3 regions of the Kitasatospora sp. NPDC001175 genome follow, and region 3 is predicted to be linked to each of the others. Evidence: riboswitches for the same ligand, from Rfam matches in the RefSeq annotation. Region 3 holds a riboswitch; each other region holds the start of a gene.

Region 1 (2,190 bases), on a different contig from region 3:
CGGTGCTGCCGTCGTCGAGGCCGACCTCGACCTCGACCGTGGGGTTGCCGCGCGAGTCGAGAATCTCACGGGCTACGACGACATCAATGGACGGCACGAGGCATCTCCTAGCGGAAGCAGGTCCTACGGACAGGGGGTGCAGTCTGCGGACGATTGCGGAGTCGTTACGACCAGAGCCTAACCGCACCGGGCCTCCGGGCCACGCTGCCCTTGGCTCCGTCTCAGCGTGTGGCCGCTCTACCAGCCGGTAGTTCACCTGAATGACCACAAGCGCGACAAGTGGGGCCGTTTCCGCGACGCGGCGGAAACGGCCCCTCATGCCACCTGGGGTCAGCCCAGCTTGAGCACCTGACCGGGGAGGATCAGGTTGGCGTTGCCGCCGATGGTGGCGCGGTTGACGTCGTAGAGGTGCTGCCAGCCACCGGAGAGGTGCTGGGCCTGGGCGATGCCCGACAGGGTGTCACCCTCCTTGACGGTGTAGTCGCCGGTGGCGGCGCTCTGCGTGGTGGCCGCGGCGGACACCGGGCTCTGCGCCGGGGCCTTCTCGGCGGCGCCGCCCGCGAACTGCTCGTAGATGCTCTGGTGGCTGGTCCAGTACCAGCCGCCGCTCTTCTGGTACCAGTACTTGCCCGACTCGGCGTCGTAACCGGCCTTGCCCGGGAAGGACGGAGTGGCAACCGTGCGCGAAGAGTCCTGGGAGGACTGGCTCTTGTAGCTCTTGGTGCTGCTCTTGCTGCCCGAGGAGCCCGAGCCGGAGCTGCGGGTGTGGCTGCTGGTGTCCACGTCGGCGGCCGAACCGCCCCTGGACAGACCTGCCTTGACGGAGCAGACCGGCCAGGCGCCGGGACCCTGCGAGGCGAGGACCTTCTCGGCGATCGCGATCTGCTGGCCCTTGCTCGCCTGGTTGGCCTGGCCCGCGTACTGGCCGCCGCCGTAGGCCTTCCAGGTGCTGGAGGTGAACTGGAGTCCGCCGTAGAAGCCATTGCCGGTGTTGATGCTCCAGTCGCCGCCGCTCTCGCAGTCGGCGACCTTGTCCCAGGCCGACACGGAGGCGGCGTGTGCGCCGGTGGCGGTGAGCAGCGGCAGCGCTAGACCGACGCCGGCCACACCGGCAGCGGCGATGGCCTTCTCGGCCTGGGTCTTGCGACGATGACGGCCCGAACCGGTGAACAGCATGAAGGTGTCCTCTCCGCACGCCTGCGAGGTGAGCTGTCGGGTTCGGACCGGGAGGTTGGCCCGGCCGCGGCGAGCGGGACAGGAACGCTTCCTGCCCTGCCGACGCGGCTTCACCCCAAGCCGTGGGAACGGCGACGAAACCTGGGTCCCCCGCCCTTGCCCAAGGGTTCTGGTCGGTGTCCCGAGGCGTGATGGGCAAGGTTTGGCGTTCCACGCAACGGGGTTCGCAGCTGCGAACTCATCGGAGACTACGCATACCGTCACACCAATCACAAGCTCATATCCCGTACATCACACGAGAATTACGCTGTGTTTATATGCGCCCACAAACGATGTGACTTTGTCCGGTTTGATGCGCATTCAGAGATCGACAAACGGGGACAAGCCCGACACGCCGTCAGCTCGACACGCCCGGTTCGCCGGGTGTCCGGAAGGCGGCGCGGACCATGTGGCACATCTCACCGAAATCCCGAGAATGACTTCTGGATTACGGGGAAGATCAGCCCTGTCGCGCGGTAAAGGAAACCGGGAGTTCGCGCAGGCCACGCATGATCAGACCGCCGCGCCAGCGCAGTTCGGCGCCTTCGGCGGCAAGGGTCAGGTCGGGCAGCCGGGTCAGCAGGGTCGCCAGCGCGATCTGGCCTTCCAGCCGGGCCAGCGGAGCGCCGATGCAGTAGTGGATTCCGTGGCCGAAACCCAGGTGCGGGTTGTCCTTCCGGGCCAGATCGAGCGTGTTCTGCGCGGCGAACCTGGCCGGGTCGCGGTCCGCGGCCGCCAGCACCACCAGCACCGGGTCGCCGACCGGGATCTCCACCCCGCCGATGGTCAGCGGACTGGTCGCGAACCGCCAGGTGGCCAGCTCCACCGGCCCGTCGTAGCGCAGCAGTTCCTCCACCCCGGTGGCCAGCAGCTCCTTCTCGCCGCGTGCCACGGACTCCTGCAGCAGCGCGCGCTGCCCCGGGTTGCGCAGCAGCGCGTACAGACCGTTGCCGATCAGGTTGACGGTGGTCTCGA
Region 2 (2,190 bases), on a different contig from region 3:
TCGACGTACTTGCCGTCACCGATGTAGATGGCGACGTGGTAGACACCCGAGTTGCTGCCGTTGTTGGACCAGAACAGCAGGTCGCCCGGCTGCAGCTTGTCCAGCGACACCTTGGTGGTGACGTCGGCCTGGTCGGCGGCGACGCGCGGCAGCGAGATGCCGGCCTGGCGGTAGGCGGCCTGGGTCAGACCGGAGCAGTCCCAGCCGCCGTCGCTGCTGCCGCCGTAGACGTAGGCCTGGCCGACCTTGGAGAGCGCGAAGTTGACCGCGGCGGCCTTGCTGCCGGTCGCGGTCGCGGCCGGAGCCGGGGTGGCGGGCTTGGCCGGAGCCGGCGCCGGAGCCGGGGTGCTGGAGCTGCTCGGCTTGGCGGCCGGCTTCTGGGTGTCCTGCTTCGGAGCGGCGGCCGAGGTGCTGCCGAGCGCCAGTTGCTGGCCGGGGAAGATCATGTCCGGACCCTGGGGCAGCACCGACTTGTTGAGGTCGTACAGCTTCTGCCAGCCGCCATCGACATTGTTCTTGGTCGCGATGGACGACAGCCAGTCGCCCGCCACCACGGTGTACTTGGCGCCGCTCGCGGCCTGCGGGGCGGCGGCCGGGGCGCTCTTCGGCGTGGCGGCCGGAGCCGGGGTAGCCGGGGCGGCGGGAGCCGGGGCAGCGGCCGGCGCGGAGGTGTCGACCTGGGCAGGAGCGCTGTCCTTGGTCAGACCGGCCTTGACCGAGCAGACCGGCCAGGCGCCGGGGCCCTGCGAGGCGAGGACCTTCTCGGCGATGGCGATCTGCTGCGCCTTGGTCGCCAGGTTGGCCTGCGGGGCGTACTGGGTGCCACCGAAGGCGGCCCAGGTGGAGGCGGTGAACTGCAGGCCACCGTAGAAGCCGTTGCCGGTGTTGATGCTCCAGTTGCCGCCACTCTCGCACTGGGCGACCTTGTCCCAGGTGGAGACGGAAGCGGCGGAGGCACCGGAGGCAGCGAGGGCGGGGATCGACAGGCCGAGACCGACCACACCCGTGGCGGCGATCAGACGGCGAGCACGCTTGTTGGCGTTGATGGGCAGCATGAAGGTGCGTTCCTCTCCCACGCCTGCGAGGTGAGCTGTCGGATTCGGGCTGGAGTTGCCCGGCCGTGCTGCGCACGGCTTCACCCCTAGCCCGGAACCGGCCGAATACTGGCCGGCTCTCGGGCGACTTACCTGGTTCCCCCGCCCCTGCCGTCGGTGCGTTCTGCGGTGCCAGCTGCTCCGGCGGCAGGACTCGGCGTTCCGGAAGAGCTGGGTCCGTGTGTCAACGAACGGAGAGCACGTTAAGCAGACTTAAGTTGAATCCGCAAACACCTGTGAGTTCCCTCACAGGCCATTCGCGGATTCCTCAAGATCGAATGCACGCCGGCATTTCCAGGGAATCCGATGGGGCTCTTTCAGGTATGCGGCCCGAGTGGGAATCTGCCTTCCTTTCAGGTGATGCCGCGGCATTTTCGGGGGGTCGGGGCGACCAGTTGTGAAGGTTTTGAAAAGCCCTGATGGGGAGTGGGGTCCGGGTCAATGTGGCCCACTGGAGAGGGTGATGGCAAATGTCCGAATTGCGAGTCGATGCGGCAAATGTCGCGCGGGGGTTTGCCAATTCGCCATCCGACTCCGGCCGCACGGCTCCAGGGGTCCGCACCCCGCTCGACCTGGGCCGAGCGGGGCCGCGGACCCCTGGGGATCCCGGAAACGCCGAGAGGCCCCTCGCGGGGGCCTCTCGTACGGTCTTGTCGGGTGCTCAGTCGGCGGGCTGCTCCGCGACGACGGCCGGGGCCTCGCCCGGGCCCGGGATGTTGAGCGCGGCCAGGTAGGTGGACGCGATCAGCTGACCGACGGTCGGGTAGGCGCCGAGCGGGGCCGCGCTCGGGCAGCCGGTCTCCTCGGCTGCCGCGGCCAGCAGCTCGGGATCGGCCTCGGGGCCGATCACCAGCGGGGCCAGTGCCGGCCGCTGGGATCCGGTGGCCTTCAGGTGCTCGACCGCGGCGGCGACCGAACCCGGCACGTCCAGGGCGGCGGCCACCACGGGTACCGCGAGCCGGGCGGCCAGCAGTACGCCGGTGATCCCGGCCGCCGCGGCGGACTCCTCGCCGCCGACGGTGGTCAGGACCACGCCGTCCGCCGCAGTGGTGATGGCGAACAGGCGCGCCCGGTCGGCGCGGGCCAGGCCGGCCTC
Region 3 (2,190 bases):
CTGATGCGGCGCAGCTACCGCAATCTGGCCGGGCGGAACGCGCTGGGCCTGCCAATGCCCGACGAACTCGCCGGTGACTTCGAGGACTTCGAGGCGGCGGTGGCGGCGGAGGCGCTGCGGCTGTGCGGGGAGTGGACGGTACCGGGGCTGCCCGAGCTGCTGGTGGCGGAGTTCGCGGACCTGGCGCCCGAGCCGGAGACGGCGGAGATCGAGGAGTACCTGGCGGGCACGGACGCCTGACCGGCCGGCCGCCGTACGCCCGGCGACCCGCCGCACCGCGCCCCTGCACCAGGGTGTACCGGGCCCGGCCGGGCCGGCCGCCGGGGCGCGCCCGGCGGCCGAGGGCCGTTACGGCTGGAGGCCGTGGGAGTGGAACCAGGCCAGCGGGTCGACCGGGGCGCCCCCGGCGGGGCGGACCTCCAGGTGGACGTGGGGGCCGAGGGGCACGCCCGACGGCAGGACGCCGCGGGAGTGCCCGGTCGCGCCGACCCGGCCGAGCTGGGTGCCCGCGGTGACCTGTCCGGACACGGCGGAGATGGCGGAGAGGTGGCAGTACCAGATCTCGGTGCCGTCGGGCAGGGTCTGGACCACCCGGTAGCCGTACGCGCCGGACCAGCCGGCCGCGGTGACGGTGCCCGCGCCGACGGCGGTGACCGGGGCGCCGGTGCGAGCGGCGAAGTCCAGGCCGGTGTGCGGCTGGGACCAGTGCGAACCGGCCTGGTCGAACCGCGTCGCGAGCGTGTAGCCGTCGACCGGCGGCCGGAGGGTGCCGAGCCGGGCGCGTTCCCCGGCGGCCTGGGCCTCGGCCTGCTGGACGGCCCGCTTGGCCTCGGCCTCCTGGGCGGCGGCCAGCCGGGCGGCCTCCTCCGTGCTGGTGCGCTCTCCGTCGGCCTGCTGCTGGATCCGGGCGGTGAGGGTGAGTCCGGGGTCGGCGGCCAGGACGTGGTCCGAGGCCGTGTCGGGGACGGAGAACGCCGGCGCGGGAGCGGGCGGCTGGGTGGCGGTGGCCGCGGCGGCCGGTCCTGCGGTGGCGAAACCGGTGGCGCCGAGTCCGGCGGCCATCGCGGTCACGCCGAGCAGCGAGCCGCTGCGCGACTGGCGGGGCATCCGGTGCCGGGCCGCACCGTCGGCGTCGGCGGCCGGTTCCGGCGGAAGGTCGAGCAGCTGGGTGCCGACCCCGACGCTGCCGACCCCGAGGTTGGCAGGGCTGTGCGACAAGGACGCCACCGGGCGCGCTCCTTTCCTTCCTTCGCGCCGACCGGGTTAGCTGACGGGTTCGGAGCAGGAAGGTCTCCTACGAGTGGGCGGGCCCACCCGATTCACCCCAGGAACGTGGTTCCCCGGCTCCCGGACCCACCCACGGGGCAGATCTTGGGGATTGGGCGACAGCACGGTGCCGTTCGGGTACGGCGTTGCCGACCGCGCTGCGTTATCAAACGTTAATCCGAGAAGGCCATGATTCCAAGCTGCACGCCTAGTGAAGTCCTTGGCTCCTGAGGCGCAATGGGCGATTTGTGACTATTGACCAGCTCGCCCCATGACAGCCCGTTATCCACCAGGGGGATCAGCCCTGGGCCCGGCGGTCCCGCTCGGCGAAGGTCGCACCGGCGATCGCCCAGTTCTCGCGCGGCACCTCCTCGATCGCCACCCAGATGCTCTCCGGCTGCACGCCGGTCGCCCGGGCGTACGCCTCGGTGAGCTCGCGGGCGATCTCGGCCTTCTGCTCCTCGGTGCGGCCGGCCAGCTGCTTGACGTTGATGAACGGCATGACAGCCCCTCAGGTTCGGGTTCTGCGGTCAGCCGCACCGTATCGCACGACCCCGGAGCACCGACGCCCGGAAGACCCCGGGCGGCGAGCACCCCACCGGAGTCCGCGAGTGCAGTCACCGCAGACCCCTTGACGGCTAAAGCTATTAGCCATAGCTTTTGGGCTACAGGAAGCAGCCACACAACGGCGGAGGCTCACCATGCCCGGCACCCAGCACCCCGACACCCGGTTCCTCGACGTCCCCGGCGGCCGGATCGCGTTCGACGACAGCGGCACCACCGCCGGCGGCGCCCCCGTGGTGCTGCTGCCCGGCATGCTCGACTCCCGCGCCTCGTACCGGTACCTGCGGCCGCTGCTCGTCGCGGCCGGCCACCGGGTGATCACCATGGATCTGCGCGGCTTCGGCGAGTCCTCGATCGCCT

What was found. Region 3 has a riboswitch for cyclic di-AMP ahead of ACWDAK_RS20060 (M23 family metallopeptidase). Riboswitches for the same ligand answer to the same signal wherever they lie in the genome.
Region 1: another riboswitch for cyclic di-AMP. It lies ahead of ACWDAK_RS14840 (transglycosylase family protein); the one in region 3 lies ahead of ACWDAK_RS20060 (M23 family metallopeptidase).
Region 2: another riboswitch for cyclic di-AMP. It lies ahead of ACWDAK_RS28465 (transglycosylase family protein); the one in region 3 lies ahead of ACWDAK_RS20060 (M23 family metallopeptidase).

The regions. Positions count from the first base shown of each region.
Region 1 is NZ_JBSFJU010000016.1:120,033-122,222, forward strand. Features, by position in the region: gene eno (phosphopyruvate hydratase) at 1-97, opposite strand, end outside; gene ACWDAK_RS14840 (transglycosylase family protein) at 331-1,176, opposite strand; cyclic di-AMP (ydaO/yuaA leader) riboswitch at 1,181-1,361, opposite strand; gene ACWDAK_RS14845 (cytochrome P450 family protein) at 1,676-2,190, opposite strand, start outside.
Region 2 is NZ_JBSFJU010000049.1:13,395-15,584, reverse strand. Features, by position in the region: gene ACWDAK_RS28465 (transglycosylase family protein) at 1-1,076, opposite strand, end outside; cyclic di-AMP (ydaO/yuaA leader) riboswitch at 1,061-1,233, opposite strand; gene ACWDAK_RS28460 (sirohydrochlorin chelatase) at 1,756-2,190, opposite strand, start outside.
Region 3 is NZ_JBSFJU010000026.1:24,479-26,668, forward strand. Features, by position in the region: gene ACWDAK_RS20055 (hypothetical protein) at 1-240, shown strand, start outside; gene ACWDAK_RS20060 (M23 family metallopeptidase) at 349-1,227, opposite strand; cyclic di-AMP (ydaO/yuaA leader) riboswitch at 1,239-1,395, opposite strand; gene ACWDAK_RS20065 (tautomerase family protein) at 1,565-1,768, opposite strand; gene ACWDAK_RS20070 (alpha/beta fold hydrolase) at 1,968-2,190, shown strand, end outside.